Regions from separate parts of the Halomonas sp. GT genome, predicted to be linked through region 2. Evidence: predicted binding sites of a transcription regulator. Region 2 holds the regulator's gene; the other holds the start of a gene.

Region 1 (8,271 bases), 420 kb from region 2:
TGCTAAAAGCGCCGTTATCGTCTCCCCAGCCCCGATGTTCGGGGTCAAGCTGATAGAGATCATTCAAAAGCTGTTTACCCTGGCGGGCAAGCCGTTAGTGGTGGACGCTGAAAATTGGATGGCACATCGCGGGGCTGCCAATGTGCTACTGCATATTTGGCGGCACTCAAAAACGCCAGGTAACTACGTGATTTTATCTGGCGACGTCCACTATTCATTTGCCTACGACATTGTTGTACGTCGGCAAAAGCAGGCACCACACCTTTGGCAAATTACCTCCAGTGGGATCAAAAATACGTTCCCCAAACAGCTGCTGAATACCTTTGACCGCTTGAACCGTTGGCTCTATGCGCCATTATCACCGCTCAACTGGTTCACCAAGCGCCGCAAGCTGAGCATTCACCCCCGCGACCCGGACCGGGCCAGCGCCGGAGAGCGTCTATGGAATGCCAGTGGGATTGGGCTGGTAAGCCTGGATGAGCAGGGCCACCCGACAGATATTCGCCAGCTAGATGTCGATGGCGGCGATGTCGTGTTTCCGCCCCCCGAACTCTCTCGTTCTTAGTCGGCTGCTGCTAATTGCCTTGTCATACAAACGACATGGAAATGTCGCACGATTGCTGCCCGAATGCTTTCCTGATGGAATTTTAAAAATCAGATGGAGCTATAAGCATCAAAGGAACAGGCGACGCTTGATAGGGCAGCAGGTATATGACCGCACAAGAAGCGCAGTGGTTGAACCGGATTATCGCAACAGAAGAGCTCCATGTGCTGTTTCAGCCTATTGTGGATGCCAATCAGCAGGCTATTTATGGCTATGAAGCCCTTATTCGTGGTCCTAAAACATCGCCACTGCACTCGCCATTACGCCTGTTTGAGGTAGCCACTCAGGCCGGGTTGTTAGTCGATCTTGATTTACTGTGTCGACGACTAGCGATTCAGCGCTTTGCAGAACTTGAACTGCCCGGATTGCTGTTTCTGAACGTGATGCCGCTGACGATTGTTGAGCGAGACTTTCGTGAAGGCTTAACGTTGAGTTTCATCCAAGAAAGCGGCCTGCCCGCCGAGCGGGTGGTGATTGAACTCACTGAGCATGTGCCTATTCACGACTACGACCTAATGCGCCAAGCAGTGGCCCACTATCGAGACATGGGCTTTCAAGTAGCCTTAGATGACTTAGGGGCTGGCCACTCCAGCTTGCGGCATTGGTCTGAACTCCGTCCTGATTTCGTCAAGCTCGACCGTCACTTTATTTCTGGCATTGATCAAGAGCCAGCTAAGCGTGAGTTTTTACGCTCGATTCTCGATGTGGCGCGCAGCTTAGACTGCCAGCTGATTGCTGAGGGAGTTGAGACCGCCGCCGAGCACCTTTGTTTGTGGGAATTAGACCGCGGGCTGGCGTTGTTACAGGGGTTTTATTTTGCACGACCAAGCCTTCATCCGCCCTTGCAGCTACATATGCTGTTGCCTGCCACGACACAGCTAAAAAGCCCGGCGGGGCGCACCGCCCACTCTATTTTGCGTTCAATAAGTACCGTGACTCCGGCGTGCTCTGTGCCAGAACTTGCCGAACGTTTTCGTGACATGACAAGCCTACGCTGTGTTGCGGTGGTAGATGAAGGCGTGCCTATCGCTGTGGTGCGCCGCAATGCGTTTTTAACTCTGTTTACCAACCCCTACAGCCATGCGCTGTATGCTAAGCGTCGCGTGCTGGAGATTGCAGATCCTAAAATGTTAGTGGCCGAGGCAGATTTGTCTCTGGAGGCGCTGAGCCAGCAACTAACCGATAGCCGCGATATCGAACAGGAAGATTTCGTGATTGTAGATAGTCACGGCCACTATCTGGGGATGGGCAATATTGTTGACCTATTACGAGAGATTACCGCCATCCAGGTACGCCAAGCTCGCCATGCCAACCCGCTTACCGGTTTGCCGGGTAATATTCTAATCAACGAAACGCTGGTCGCTTATCTCGATCAGCGCGAAGGATTCGCGGCCGCCTACGTCGACTTAGATAATTTCAAAGCATTTAACGATGCCTATGGCTATGCACGCGGAGACCACGTGATTATTTCTCTGTCACGGTTGCTTCAGGCGCAGGTAGAAAGTGCTGGCGGGTTTATCGGTCATATTGGTGGCGATGACTTTATGATGCTGCTTCCCTTAGAGCAATGGGAGGGCGTCTGCCAGCAAATATTGCACTCTTTTGAAGTGCTGGCGCCCGGTTTTTATGAAGATGCAGACCGTCAGCAGGGGGGGATCCATATAGAAAACCGCCAGGGAGCGGTGGCTTTTATTCCCTTTGTGAGCGTTTCTATTGCCGTTAAGCCTGTTACCGATACCGCCAGATGCAAGGCGCTAGATATTGCCGCCCAACTTTCCGAGTTAAAGCGCCAAGCAAAAAAAATAGCGGGTAACAGTTTGTTCGTCGAGCGCCGAGGATGCTGTGTGGCCCCAGCGGGAAATAGGCGACGCTGAATTTTCAATTATTGAGTCTTCAATCACAGGGCTGTCATTGAGAGGTCACTGTCTTGTCATTTTAGTGTCCCTTCGCTGTCATGGTTGGGCATCACCATAGCGGCATTATTAAACAACCCGCTTAGGTGATGTATGCAACCCCTCTGTCTGTCTCAATCGTTTACTCGTACGTTGATTAGCGCTGCTGTGGTGAGTGCGTTTTCACTGGCAGCCGTTAGCGCCTCCGCTGACCTCTCATCGCGCTATGTTGATAATGACGGTGACATGGTAGCGGATGTGCCCAGTGACGAGTCTCAGTGGGTTGACCCGGACACGTTGGTGTTTGCCTACACGCCGGTTGAAGATCCCGCCGTATACGCTGATGTTTGGGCTGATTTTCTCGAACACCTAAGCGATGCCACCGGCAAGCGGGTGCAGTTCTTCCCAGTTCAGTCCAACGCGGCTCAGCAGGAAGCACTGCGTGCAGGTCGCCTGCATGTGGCTGGCTTTAATACGGGCGGCGTCCCGGTTGCCGTTAACTGTGGTGGTTTCCGCCCCTTTGCCATGATGGCCGCTGACGATGGCAGCTTTGGTTATGAGATGGAGATCATTACTTATCCCGGCAGCGGCATTGAATCGGTTGAAGATTTGGCAGATAGACAACTGGCATTCACCTCTGAAACGTCTAACTCTGGTTTCCGCGCGCCTTCTGCGCTACTGCGTTCTGAGTATGGTCTAGAGGCTGGTGAGGATTTCGAAACCGCGTTCTCCGGTTCCCACGACAACTCCATTTTAGGGGTGGTAAACAAAGACTACGAAGCTGCCGCCATTGCTAACTCTGTTGGTACGCGGATGATTTCTCGTGGCGTTGTTAACGAAGGTGATTACGAGATTATCTACACCTCAGAAACGTTTCCCACCACCGCCTATGGGCTGGCCAATAACTTGAACCCTGAACTGGCCGAGAAAATTCAAGATGCCTTCTTCAGTTATGACTGGGAAGGCACCGCTCTTGAAGCCGAGTTTACTAATTCCGGCGAAGCGCAGTTTATCCCGATTACCTACCAGGAAAACTGGTCGGTCATTCGCACCATCGCCGATGCCAATGGTGTGACCTACGACTGCGATTAATACGCTGGCAGTTTTGAAATCCTATCGGCCAGGAAGGCAACTTTCTGGCCGTATTGCTATGTCCCTGACTTCTCGTAAATGAGGCACTCTCATGTTGACTCTTACCGGCGTTGGCAAACGTTACCCTACTGGGGATCGTGCGTTAACCGATATACAACTGACGCTACCTAAGGGCCAAGTGATGGCGCTGATTGGGCCATCCGGTGCAGGTAAAAGTACGTTGATTCGTTGCGTAAACCGCTTGGTAGAACCCACACAAGGCAGCATTCGCCTAGAAGATGTAGAGCTGACCAAACTTTCGGGCAATCGTCTGCGCCACGCGCGCCGCTCCATGGGAATGATTTTTCAGGAGTATGCACTTGTTGATCGATTAACCGTGATGGAGAACGTGCTGTCTGGCCAGCTAGGTTATGTAGGGTTCTGGCGTAGCTTCTTACGCCGCTACCCACCAGAAGCCGTGGCCGAAGCCTTTCGCTTGCTGGAACGGGTTGGCTTACCCCACGCCATTGATAAGCGTGCCGATGCGCTTTCCGGTGGCCAGCGCCAGCGGGTTGGTATTGCCCGTGCGCTGTTACAAAGCCCCAAACTACTTTTGGTTGATGAACCCACCGCCAGTCTCGACCCGAAAACATCGCGGCAGATCATGCGTCTGATTCGCGAATTATGCGCCGAGCGAGAGTTGGCCGCGATTATCAATATTCACGATGTCGCGCTGGCGAAGCAGTTTGCTGACCGTATCGTAGGGTTGCGGGCTGGGGAAATCGTCTTTGACGGGCAGCCTAGCGAGCTTACCAGCGAGATCCTCACCACCATCTATGGTGAAGAGGATTGGGATACCACCCCAGAACCCGCGGATGATGATGAAACTGAAGAAAAAACGAAAGTGAAAGAGAGCGAAGCGCATATGCCTCGCGCCGGTCGCGAGCTGCCTCGCTTAGCAAGCCTAGCGAGTGAGGGCGCGCGATGAGCAGTAACAATTCGCTGGCGCGCCAACAGGCTGCGCGTGAAGGGCACTGGCGGCGCTTACCATTGATTGATGACCCGCGTTTGCGTTGGGGACTGGTACTAGGCGCGATGGTTTACCTGGTACTTGCGCTTGCCTCTGTGGAGGTTAACTGGGCACGTGTGGCGGAAGGGGCCGGACGCGCACTCAATTTTCTTGGTGCGTTTCTGCAGCCGGACTTCGTTAGCCGACAAAGCGACATTATCACGGGACTAATGGAAAGCCTGACAATGACGCTTACTTCCACCGTCATTGGTGTGTTGTTGGCCATACCGGTGGGGCTGGGGGCGGCGCGCAATATCTCGCCATTGCCAATTTACGCCGTATGCCGGGCGATTATTGCTGTCTCGCGCACCTTCCAGGAAATTATCATCGCGATTCTATTTGTGGTGATGTTCGGCTTTGGGCCGTTTGCGGGCATGTTGACCCTGGCGTTTGCCACCATTGGATTTATGGCCAAGCTGCTGGCAGAGGATATTGAAGATCTCGACTGGCGACAGGTAGAGGCCGTACGTGCCACCGGGGCGAGCTGGTGGCAAACCATGAACCACGCCATTCAACCCCAGGTGATGCCGCGCTTAATTGGTCTCTCGATGTACCGATTGGATATCAATTTCCGCGAATCGTCAGTGATTGGCATTGTCGGCGCTGGCGGTATCGGCGCCACCCTGAACACCTCGTTGAGCCGCTACGAGTACGGCACCTCTGCTGCCATCCTGCTGATTATCATCGCTATTGTACTGATGAGTGAGTATGCCTCCAGCTACGTTCGCCGCTGGACACAGTAACGGCGCACCACTTGTCATAAAAGGAAACGTTATGCCTGTTTCAACATCTCCCCAAGGGGCGCCGCTGTGGCAGCGGCGCACTACCCCTGCCCAGTGGCTGCAGTTTGCTGCCTGGCTTCTAGGCATCAGCCTGTTTCTACTGTGTTGGAAAGTGATTTCTGACAACACCATGTGGGTGTTTGTTGAAGATGCTGGCCGCCAGGGCAGCGATTTAATTAGCCGTATGCTGCCGCCGCGTTGGGAGTATGCCAGCGTGTTGTGGAAGCCCATGTGGGATACCTTGAACATTGCCACGATAGGGACGGCGCTGGGCATTGTTATGGCATTTCCCGTGGCGTTTTTAGCGGCACGCAACACCACGCCGCACCCACTGATACGCAGTTTGGCGCTCACTATTATTGTTTCGTCTCGCTCTATCAACTCGTTGATTTGGGCCATGCTGCTAGTCACTATTCTTGGTCCTGGCGTCTTGGCAGGCATTATCGCCATTGCGCTGCGTTCCATTGGCTTTGTGGGCAAGCTGCTTTATGAAGCCATTGAAGAGATTCATCCAACCCCCGTTGAAGCGATTAGTGCCACTGGTGCCAGCCGCCTACAGGTGATGAACTACGCTGTGTTGCCTCAAGTAATGCCTGCCTTTGCGGGTATTAGCGTGTATCGCTGGGACATTAATATTCGTGAATCTACCGTGCTGGGCCTAGTGGGCGCTGGTGGTATTGGCTTGCAGCTTAATGCCTCGATTAACAGCCTCGCCTGGAATCAGGTTAGCGTCATCTTTGTGATGATTTTTGCCACGGTGCTGGTGTCCGAGTGGGTCTCTGCCCGTGTGCGCCACGCGATCATCTAGTCAGCCTGTCGAGGAATAGAAACCATGCGCTTTCCAAATGCAGACATCACGACCATCGATATTATGCGCCATGGTGAGCCAGTAGGCGGGCGTATGTTACGTGGTAGCACTGACCACCCACTGAGTGAAGCGGGCTGGAAACAAGTGAGTGATGCCGTTATGCGCCACACCGAGGATGGCAGGCCACCTTACGATGCGATTGTCAGTTCGCCGCTGCTGCGTTGTCGCGAATTTGCGCTGTGGCTAGGCGAAGAGTTTGATGTGCCTGTACAAATCGATGACGACTTGGCTGAACTTCATCTGGGGCGCTGGGAAGGCAAAACCCATGCTCAGGTATTTGCTGATGAAGGTAGCGAGCCGATGAGCGCATTTTGGTTTAACCCCTGCCAATCCTCCCCCCCAGAAGGAGAAAAGCTGGCAGCGCTGGATGCGCGGGTTAGCGAATCTTGGCAGCGGCTGCTGGCTAATCCGCCCGGTCAACATGTGTTGGTGGTGGCACACCTGTTTGTTTGCAATGCGCTGCTGCGCCAAGTGCTGGAGCAGCCGCTTGGTAACGGCTTAGTGATGGATTTGCCTTATGCTGCGATGAGCCGACTGCGTCATGAGCGTCACGCGCTGGGAGAAACCACCTTTGTTGAGTGGATAGGTCGTTAGTCCCCGTGCGTTAGTAATAACAACCTACGAATCAGTAGCGGGTAAGTCGCGCATAGGCCATGATAAAAGCACTTATAACGTGCTGAGCCGGAGCGAAGTATGCCGTTTATCCGTCTGTCTTCACTGTTAACGCTATTCACGCTGCTGCTATTAGCAGGATGTGCCAGCAAAGAGATAACTAGTGCCCCCGCCTCAAGTTCTCAAGCGGGCATTTCAATGGAACGCGCGCTGATTCTGTCTCATGCCCAGCAAGCGATTGGCACACCCTATCGCTTTGGCGGCAATACACCGGAGGGACTGGATTGTTCGGGGCTTGTTGAAATGACCTATCGTGCTGCGGGTATCCGCGTGCCACGCACCGCTGACGATCAGTTCCGCGCGCTGCCACAGGTAGATGCGCCTCGCCCAGGCGATTTACTGTTTTTTGGGGAGGGTGCTAAAGCCACGCATGTAGGTATTTATGGCGGTAACCGTCAGATGATTCATGCTCCCGGTAGCGGCCGAGCCGTGGTCAGAGTGCCATTGGATATCGATTACTGGAATCAGCGTTTTTTAGGGGCTGCTTCACCAGCACCCTAAGCAACATTAAGAGGATGAGTAACTGCAATCCAATGTAGGAAAGCCAACGGCTCAGGCTGCTTGCTCATTAGGCGCTGCTGCCACATCTTCTGTAGTTGCTTCCCCAGCGCTTCGTGCGGCATTCATTTCGCTTTGCTCGCGAGCTGCTTCCAGCTTGGCTTCCAATAAATACTGTCTTGCTTGAGCAGCCACCTGTATATCTTTAGAAGACGGTTCTGCTGGCGCTAACGCTGCCGCGATGACCGTTTGCATTTTTTCAATGGTAGCCGTGGGGTTGCCTGGTACGGGGCCGTAATCAATAGGCACTTCACCCGCCACTGCATAGCGTTTGCCGTCTGGCCCAACTTCGTACTCATAGCTAGCCCCGCCGGTGTAGGGACCGCCTACCGTTTGGTGGGCCATTTCGTGCTGGCGGACTTCTCGATCAGTTTGCTTAAGCTGTTCTAAGTGCTGGATCTCTTCAGGTGCTAGCGGCGTGCCGTCGGGGCGCGTAGGACCGGTCGTTTCGCTACTGGCTGATGTCTCCGTGTCTTTCTCTTCACTTACTTGCGCATTTGATTCAGAGGGGCGAGCCTTTTGCTCCTCGGTGCTTATTTGAGTTGCCTTTGCATTGCTTGCTACAGGTTGTTGCCACGCAGATGCGGAAGAAAAAAGATTTAGTGTAGAGAGGTCCATAAGCAGTTACCGAAGGATAAGCCAATTGCGTTAGCATAGATCAACTATGAGTGAATCGCAGTACATATTCATTGTGCATTAAACGACTGCCTAGCAATCTTTTGGTTAATCATTACCATGCCTACTATCGATGTTGT
Region 2 (8,271 bases):
TTGCTGGTCTAAGAGTCGCTGGCAACGAAAGAGCACGTCATGGTGAAAAAACGCGTCGGTGAGCGCGCTATAGGGGTAGTGGGTAGAGCTTGCACGCTCATGAATATCCTGGGCGATAAAGTAAATCTGTAAGTAGCGGTTCAGCTTGCGGCTGCCACGCTGCCCCTCTAAGCGGCGAAAAATCATCTCTTTTGCTTGGTTGAGGGCATCGACGACTTTGCCGTTTTGCCTGGCTAGCGCCACGCGTCGCGCCTCTAGATCGACCCCACGGACAGGCTCAAACAGCGCAGACTTCAAGATTAAAAACTCACCTAGCGCTTTATATACCCGCGCCATGCTCTGTTTAACTGGCTGTCGCGAAAAAAGGGCGCACCATAGGATTGATATAACCCCATACCACGCAGCTCCCGCAAGCAGCAGCAACTGCCGGGAAGCCACGTCTGCATCCACGCCACCGTGCTGTTCAATGTTGATCATTGAGTAGATCGATAGGATTAACGTGCCCGACGCAATGGTCGCGTACCGCTGACCAATGGCACCTAGCATAATTAACGTGAAGGTAGAAACTGCCAGCCCAGCTGCGAACAGCCACGGCCAAGGGAAGAGCCACTGAACAACAAACGAGGCCGATGCAAAGCAGGCAAGTGTCACCACTAGCGCCTGTAAGCGCCCCTGCCAGCTGTCATCGGTTTCAGAAAGCGCACTCGCAATAATGCCCAAAAAAAGCGGAATCACCAGCGCGATGTCACCTGCAAAACCGCTAAACAGCAGTGCCCCGCTGAACGCAATAAACACGCGCAGGCTGTAGGCGAACTTATCTAGGGTCCATAGACGCCGCAGGGGCAATGAAATAGGCATAGAGTCTCTAATGGGTCGCTTCTTTTAGACTTTAGTTTAATGCTTAGTATAGAGGGAAGCGGGTGTGCTTGTCTTTATCCACCGTTTTTAACGGTAGTGTTCAATGGCTACTTAAAGCATCGCTATTTAAAGCATGCATCACTATTTAAAGCATAGCCGAACAAGCGTAAGGCTTGGCAACAAGAGCCTAGTCAGTGAGCGTTTGGCTTGAAAGATAGCAGGAGCAATAAGAAGAATCTTAGGAAGGAACCCGCCACCTTGTGGTGGCGAGTTAGTTATTACATATTTTTCAGTAGCTTTTGAAGCTTGTTCATATCGGCGGAGTCGCCCACTAGGCGGACTTCACCGGCTACCATGCCATCCAGAAATGCCTGTTGCGTTGGCTTTTTAAGGATTTTCAACGCGGCATCCTGATCGCGAAAACGAAGCTCAAGGTCTAGGTCAACGGGTAGCCCTTTGCCTGTATCAATGCCTTTCGGCGTCATTCGATAATACCGGGCAATGCTGAGGTCTTCCGTGGCAACACCCCAGTCCAAGCCACGCATTCGCTCAAGTTGCTCACGAAAGCGTGGTTTGCGTCGCAGGGCTCTTTTAAGCAATAAGCTCAGTAGCCACAGCGTCAGCTTGAGTTTCATTAGGAAACGGCGTCCTTAAGCGCTTTGCCGGGCTTGAACGCAACGTTTTTGCTGGCGGGAATCTGTAAAGGCGCGCCAGTTTGTGGGTTTTTGCCGGTACGTGCGGCACGCTGGCGCACGGTAAACGTTCCAAAACCAATGAGAGCGACATCTTCGCCTTTGGCAACGCTGTTAGTGATTTCGTCCAAAATAACGTTCAGGACTTGACCTGCTTTGTCTTTGGATAGATCAGCGTTTTCAGCAATTGCGGCGGCGAGTTCAGGTTTGCGCATAAAGGTATCTCCCTATGTGAAAATCAAGCGTAAGCTCATCAGTGTTGTTAGAGGCACTGCCCAGCTGGTGGCTTTTTAGCCTAGCCGTTAAAGCGGCGAGAATCAGCCTAGCAGTGCAGGTGCTACTCTGGAAAGCTCCACTTTCCTTCTCACGCAGCTGCCTGTCAACGCAAATCCAATCAAACGACCGTCTTTATTTTCAGCAATCGCTGTCATTTCACCGCCTTCTCCCTCAATTCTCCACTGTGCTGGTGTGGTGATCGGTGGGTAGGCAACCACGGGTAGTAACGGCGTTTTCACAATGACGGGCCACGCGCCAAAGCTGACTCCGGTTGGCTTTCCGGCAAGTGTCGACGCCAGCGCTTTTACGCTCGCCTGTAAGGGCTGCACGTACATAGCGTTAACTCCCTCAACGCAAGCCACATCCCCCAACGCAAATATGTTCGGTTGAGAGGTGCGTAATTGGCGATCAACAACGATACCGCGCTGGGTGACCGCCAAACCTGCTGCTTCAGCAAGTTGAATGCGCGGGACTAAGCCGGTGGCGAGTAGCGCGATGTCGGCAGCATAATGGTCGCCATTCTCAAGGCGAAGTGAGAGGGCGTTATCTGCGTCAAGAGCCAGTGTTTGCAGGTTATGCCCTAACGCAAGTTGGATGCCTGCTTCTTGGAACGCATTAGCCAGCGCCCGGCCTAGCGGCTCGGGGAGCAGGCGTTGCAGTGGTGTGCTTTCTGGCGCAATGAGGGTGACTCGATGGCCGCCAGCATGAAGGTCATTGGCGAACTCGCAGCCCACCAGTCCGGCACCGATAATCGCGACACGCTTAGTAGACGCTGCTCCTAATGCGGCATAAAACTGGCGATACTCGTCTAAGTCGTTCACCGTGAAACATCGTTTGGCGACATTTTCGGGCAGGCTGAACGGCGTATAGGGAGCCGCCCCAGTGGCTAGCACTAGATCGTCATAGTGGAGTTGCTGGCCGTTACAGAGTTCTATGCGCTGGTTATCCACATGCAAGTGTACGACTTGGGTGTGGGTAATTAACTCAGCGTTAAGTTCTTCTGCGACGCTGTGGGCGTCGCGTTGGGCGAGCTGATCTGGCGTTAAGCGTTTCGCAAAGCCTGTAGAAAGCAGCGGTTTACTGTAATCATCGCCACTATCGGCGCTGATGAGGGTAATGGCACGTGTATCGCCTTGTCGGCGTAGGGCGCGGGCAAGACCAATCCCCGCCATACCGGTGCCAATAATAATCAGTGATGAATGGGAAAATAGCGGTATTTCTTGTGCGGGCATGCAATCACCAAAAGTCGGCGGAACAAAAGCCTGTGAGGTCACCATGTTACACTAGCTTTCTGTGTATTGACCGCCTTGGAGACCCTGGTGATCGCCCCTACTGTTCGGCAAGCTTCTCTACTTCCTTATCGGCTATTTCCTCACTGGCTTCCTGTTGCTGCGGCTCGTCCTGCAATGAGCGCTTCGTGGTGGCAGTGGGTGGCATCGACGGATTCCTTAACGACGCGGCTAATCGTTGCAGGTGGCGTCAGCACGTTTCGGGTGCAATTGTTGCGACAAACGATTGGCCTACCTCTACGAGATGAAGCGCTAGCGTTGGGTATTAAGCCACGCTGCTATGCATGGCTGAGGGAAGTAGCGTTGTGTTTGGACGATAAGCCCTGGGTGGTAGCACGCTCGGTAGCGCCACTTAATCAATTACAAGGGAAGGGGTTAGATGGACTTGGCGAGCGCTCACTAGGTAGCTGGTTGTTTCAACAGCCTGACTTGGTGCGCGGGCCACTCTACGCCACCCGCCATCAGCCACGCTTTGTCGCTGAACAGTGCGCTTCTCTTTCAGACAGCGTATGGGGACGGCGCTCAGTGTTTCAACACAGTGGGTTATCGCTATTGGTACAGGAATATTTTTTATCCGCCATGGCAGATGATCTTGGCCTGCCTTCGCGCTAGGCTATCGTCAGCGTTTTCTTTTTGAGAGGTAAGCATGGACCGTTCTCTGTTGAGGCCAACGGGATGGGCTCGAGTGGCTGATTTTTTACATTTAATGCGATTGGATCGCCCAATTGGTACTTGGCTATTGATGTGGCCCACCTTATGGGCGCTGTGGATAGCGGCAGAAGGCGTGCCTGGCCGGAATGTTCTACTGATCTTTATTGCTGGTGTGTACGTTATGCGCGCCGCGGGCTGTGTGGTCAATGATTACGCTGACCGCCATTTCGATGGCCATGTAAAGCGCACTAAGCAGCGTCCGCTAGCCACTGGGCGTATCAGTGAAACCGAGGCACAGCTGCTGTTTATAGCGCTGGTAGCTATTGCTTTCATTTTAGTGCTATTGACCAACTGGTTTACGGTGCTGTTGTCGATAGGCGGTGTTGTATTAGCGTTCATTTACCCCTTTATGAAGCGCTACACCCATTTCCCTCAGGTGGTGTTGGGGGCTGCGTTCTCTTGGGCGATCCCCATGGCATTCGGTGCGGTATTGGGTCATGTCCCGTTTGAAGCATGGTTATTGTTTAGCGCGAATGTGTTGTGGACCGTTGCCTACGATACCCAATACGCCATGGTCGACCGCGATGATGATCTTAAAATTGGTATTAAATCTACCGCGGTGCTGTTTGGTAGCGCTGACCGTCTGATAATTGGTGTGCTACAAGTGGCAACACTGGGACTGCTTGCCTGGGTAGGGTGGCGTGTTGGTTTAGGGGGATTTTTCTGGCTTGGGCTAGCCGCTATGGCCGCCACGTTTGTCCACCAACAACGGTTACTGATTGGTCGTGAGCGTGGCCGCTGCTTCCAGGCATTTCTTAATAATCACTGGTCTGGTTTGTTAATTTTTGCAGGTATTGCACTAAGTTGGTGGCCAATAACTGGCTAAATATCCTCTATGTCATAGAATTGTCATCTAGTCATGGTGTTATCGTCACTGACATGTCTTTGATTTACCTTTCATTGAACACCGTGAGGCCCTGGAATGACCGCCAAGACCGTTTTGATTGTCGATGATGAAGCGCCTATCCGCGAGATGATCGCAGTGGCGCTGGAAATGGCTGACTATCGCGTGCTTGAAGCGGATAACGCCCAGGATGCCCACGCGATGATGGTTGACCACCAGCCAGATCTACTTTTGCTGGACTGGATGATGCCAGGTACCAGCGGTATTGAGCTTGCAAGGCGCTTAAAGCGCGAAGAAGCTACTGCCGAAGTGCCTATCATTATGTTAACCGCTAAAGGCGAAGAAGATAATAAAATTCAGGGGCTTGAGGCTGGAGCGGATGACTATATCACCAAGCCTTTCTCTCCCCGTGAACTGGTAGCGCGCTTAAAAGCGGTATTGCGACGTACCACCCCTCGTGGCGTCGAAGATCCTATCGAGATTAATGGTTTGCTATTAGATCCCGTGAGTCACCGTGTAAGTGCTTACGGCAAGGCATTGGAAATGGGGCCTACTGAATATCGTTTGCTGCAATTTTTCATGACGCACCAAGAACGTGCCTATACGCGTAGCCAATTGCTCGATCAAGTGTGGGGCGGTAACGTATATGTTGAGGAGCGGACAGTAGATGTTCATATCCGACGTCTACGTAAGGCCTTAGGGGAAGCTCACCAGAGTCTCATTCAAACGGTGAGAGGCACTGGGTACCGTTTTTCCGCGCGGGTGTAACGGTGCGCTTGTGGAGCCGAGAATTATGGCGGATTGCATGGTTAGCTGCCCTGGGGGCTTGTCTCGGATGGTTGCTAGGTATGTCAGGGCTTGGGTTTGCTGCAGGCCTTGCCGTTTGCTTGGTTTATCAACTGCGCCAACTGCGCGCACTCTTTAAGTGGTTAACGCTCCACCCTCATGATGAACCCCCTGCTGCAAGCGGTATGTGGGGCGAACTTTTTGATCGCTTGTATCGCTATCAAAAGAGTCAACGGATTACCCAGAATCGATTGCGTGCCACCCTTGCGCGTATTCAGGAATCATCCGAAGCAATGCGTGACAGTGTTGTCATGCTAGATCGGCATGGTGACTTAGAATGGTGGAATAGTGCCGCGACCGAAATGCTGGGGTTACAAACGGCCCACGACCGTGGCCAGCATATTACCAACCTGCTTCGTGATCCTCGATTTATCAGCTACTTTAACGCACGTAAATACGGTGAGCCGCTAACGTTAACGTCGCCCATCGATGAACGTCGTATCCTGCAATATCAAATTACACTCTATGGTGATGATGAACGCTTGGTAATGGCGCGAGACATTACCCGTTTGCATCGCCTAGAGCAGATGCGTCGTGATTTTGTCGCCAATGTTTCCCATGAGCTGCGCACACCGCTAACAGTACTGACGGGTTATTTAGAAACTTACGGCGACTTGAAAGAGCAACTTCCACCACGTTTAGGGCGAGGTATCGCTCAGATGGAAGAGCAGACGAAGCGTATGCAAAACTTAGTCAATGATCTGCTACTGCTCTCTCGATTAGAAATTGACCAAGGAGGCGAGGATCATCATGCGCTGGTGTTAGGGCCAATGCTCGACAGTATTCGACGCGATGCGCTAGCGCTCTCTAATCAACAGCACAATGTCCAAGTCGTGCTTGAAAGTGATGCGCGGCTCATTGGCAGCGAGCAAGAACTGCATAGTGCTATTTCTAATCTTGTCTTTAATGCCGTGCGTTATACCCCGGAGGGTAGTCAGATAACGCTTCGCTGGAAGTCCATGCCGGAGGGCAGTGCTTGTATTGAGGTCGACGACGACGGCGAAGGAATAGACCCTGTCCACATTCCGCGTTTAACCGAGCGTTTTTATCGTGTTGATAAAGGTCGCAGTACGGCTACCGGTGGAACGGGCCTTGGTCTAGCGATTGTGAAACATGTGTTGCTGAGACATGATGCACTGCTACAAATTGAATCCCACCCTGGCGAAGGGGCTCTCTTTCGCTGTGTTTTTCCGGCATCACGCGTTGTCGAAAGCGAGTCCATACCGCGTAATGCTGTCTAGATATAGATATTGTATAAGTGTGTCACGGTGTCATATAAGTATGGTCAAATAATGCTCATGTGCCATTTGTAGCCACTTTTCCTGCCTAAATTGAAAGATTCTAAGCGTCTTATTTATTTTTTAAAAAAATATAAATTAATGTTTATTAACGTTTTTTTATTATTTTTTATTTTTTGGCATGGCGTCTGCATTATTTTAGGTAAGAGAGAAAACCACAGGAACTGGTAAGCCGAAAGGCAGTCTTTCTTACCATTTAGCAGTATTGAACAGCGATCGAGGAGATGGAATATGATGTCCAAGGAATTACTCAAGAAAGCTGGTATTTTAAGTGTAGCGTTTGGTCTGGTTGCTAGCCCTGCGGTATTTGCTCAAGAGCCAGCGGATCCAGCAAACAATATTTCCCCAGATGAACAGCCTGTCGATTCTCAGCCTGAAAGCACAACAGGTTCGAGTGATTATGACAGCCAAGATTTGACCCATGACGAAGGCGATAACGCCAGCGACATGGAGCCAAGCTCAACGAATCATGGCGATTCAGATGCTGGCTATGACAGCACTGATGAGTTGCCTGAAGAAAATAGCGGCATGTAACATTAACTTTGGTTACATATCTTTTCAAAAGGTATTAAAACTCTTACGCTTATGGATGAGCTATTCAGAGGCAAGGATGTCAAATCGCATGGATGCTCCTAGATTCAAGGACTGAATCTTTCGACGGTCAACACGCTAGTTAGGGTTAATTCCAAGGTTGGAGTCCCTCAAACGGATAGGAAGCTAGTGTTACGTATCGCGATATTAAGAGTGCTCAAGACCCCACTTCGGTGGGGTCTAATTTTTTGTATATAGTATAATCATTGTCACGTTGCCCACTGTTTATTGGTATTAGAAATGCAATTATTCAGATGACACGTTCAGCGACTGGCAAAAAAGGTACCTTGTATCATTACATTGTCGGTTGCTCCATGTAGCAAGGAGCTTTTATTTATGTTGTTGAAAACATTTTTTAAAAATACTTCAGTTTTGGGCCTCTCGCTGGGCCTTGTCGCAAGCCCAATGGCTTTTGCGCAATCTTCCATTGAGTTGAACCAAGAGCGTGCTGATAACCAAGAAATTATTCAGCCTCAATCTCGTAACACATCGGGCCCTGCGACCTATTCAGCTAAGGATCTGATTAACGACAATGACAATACTCTGATATACACTCCCTCAAGCCGTTCCAGCACAACCGATGATGACTCTAAAGCTAACAATAGAGCAGGTTATCGCGCTGAAGAACTAAACCGTGAAGAAGGTAGCAGTACACGCTGGTAAAGAAGGCTGTGGTTAAAAGTGTGTGACAAACAAGGTTATTGAGTAAATTAGCCCCGCTTTGGCAGGGCTTTTTCGATTAAGAATATTATCGATTAACCCTATTAATGCTGATGATGGCGATCAGCCGCGTTGCTTCCTTCTTGGGCACTTTGAACCCAAACTTCTATTTCAATATCGTCTTGCTGGGCAAATTCGAGTGTGAT

Evidence for each region. Region 2 encodes PhoB, which activates phosphate uptake and scavenging genes when phosphate is short. Its sites were predicted from a motif close to TGTCATANNNNTGTCANA; they were not measured.
Region 1: the regulator PhoB is predicted to act here: its motif matches at 2,533-2,550, upstream of phnD (phosphate/phosphite/phosphonate ABC transporter substrate-binding protein).

Annotation. Positions count from the first base shown of each region.
Region 1 covers NZ_CP020562.1:291,267-299,537, forward strand. Annotated here, with positions in the region: gene B6A39_RS01425 (alkaline phosphatase D family protein) at 1-565, shown strand, start outside; gene B6A39_RS01430 (bifunctional diguanylate cyclase/phosphodiesterase) at 712-2,478, shown strand; gene phnD (phosphate/phosphite/phosphonate ABC transporter substrate-binding protein) at 2,611-3,588, shown strand; gene phnC (phosphonate ABC transporter ATP-binding protein) at 3,680-4,555, shown strand; gene phnE (phosphonate ABC transporter, permease protein PhnE) at 4,552-5,379, shown strand; gene phnE (phosphonate ABC transporter, permease protein PhnE) at 5,411-6,226, shown strand; gene B6A39_RS01455 (histidine phosphatase family protein) at 6,251-6,880, shown strand; gene B6A39_RS01460 (C40 family peptidase) at 6,980-7,459, shown strand; gene B6A39_RS01465 (putative metalloprotease CJM1_0395 family protein) at 7,511-8,134, opposite strand; gene B6A39_RS01470 (DUF2835 family protein) at 8,252-8,271, shown strand, end outside.
Region 2 covers NZ_CP020562.1:4,027,502-4,035,772, reverse strand. Annotated here, with positions in the region: gene yccS (YccS family putative transporter) at 1-858, opposite strand, end outside; gene B6A39_RS18270 (hypothetical protein) at 1,137-1,493, opposite strand; gene B6A39_RS18265 (HU family DNA-binding protein) at 1,493-1,765, opposite strand; gene B6A39_RS18260 (NAD(P)/FAD-dependent oxidoreductase) at 1,868-3,058, opposite strand; gene B6A39_RS18255 (chorismate--pyruvate lyase family protein) at 3,146-3,727, shown strand; gene ubiA (4-hydroxybenzoate octaprenyltransferase) at 3,762-4,652, shown strand; gene phoB (phosphate regulon transcriptional regulator PhoB) at 4,749-5,438, shown strand; gene phoR (phosphate regulon sensor histidine kinase PhoR) at 5,441-6,757, shown strand; gene B6A39_RS18235 (hypothetical protein) at 7,046-7,348, shown strand; gene B6A39_RS18230 (hypothetical protein) at 7,742-8,068, shown strand; gene B6A39_RS18225 (copper chaperone PCu(A)C) at 8,170-8,271, opposite strand, start outside.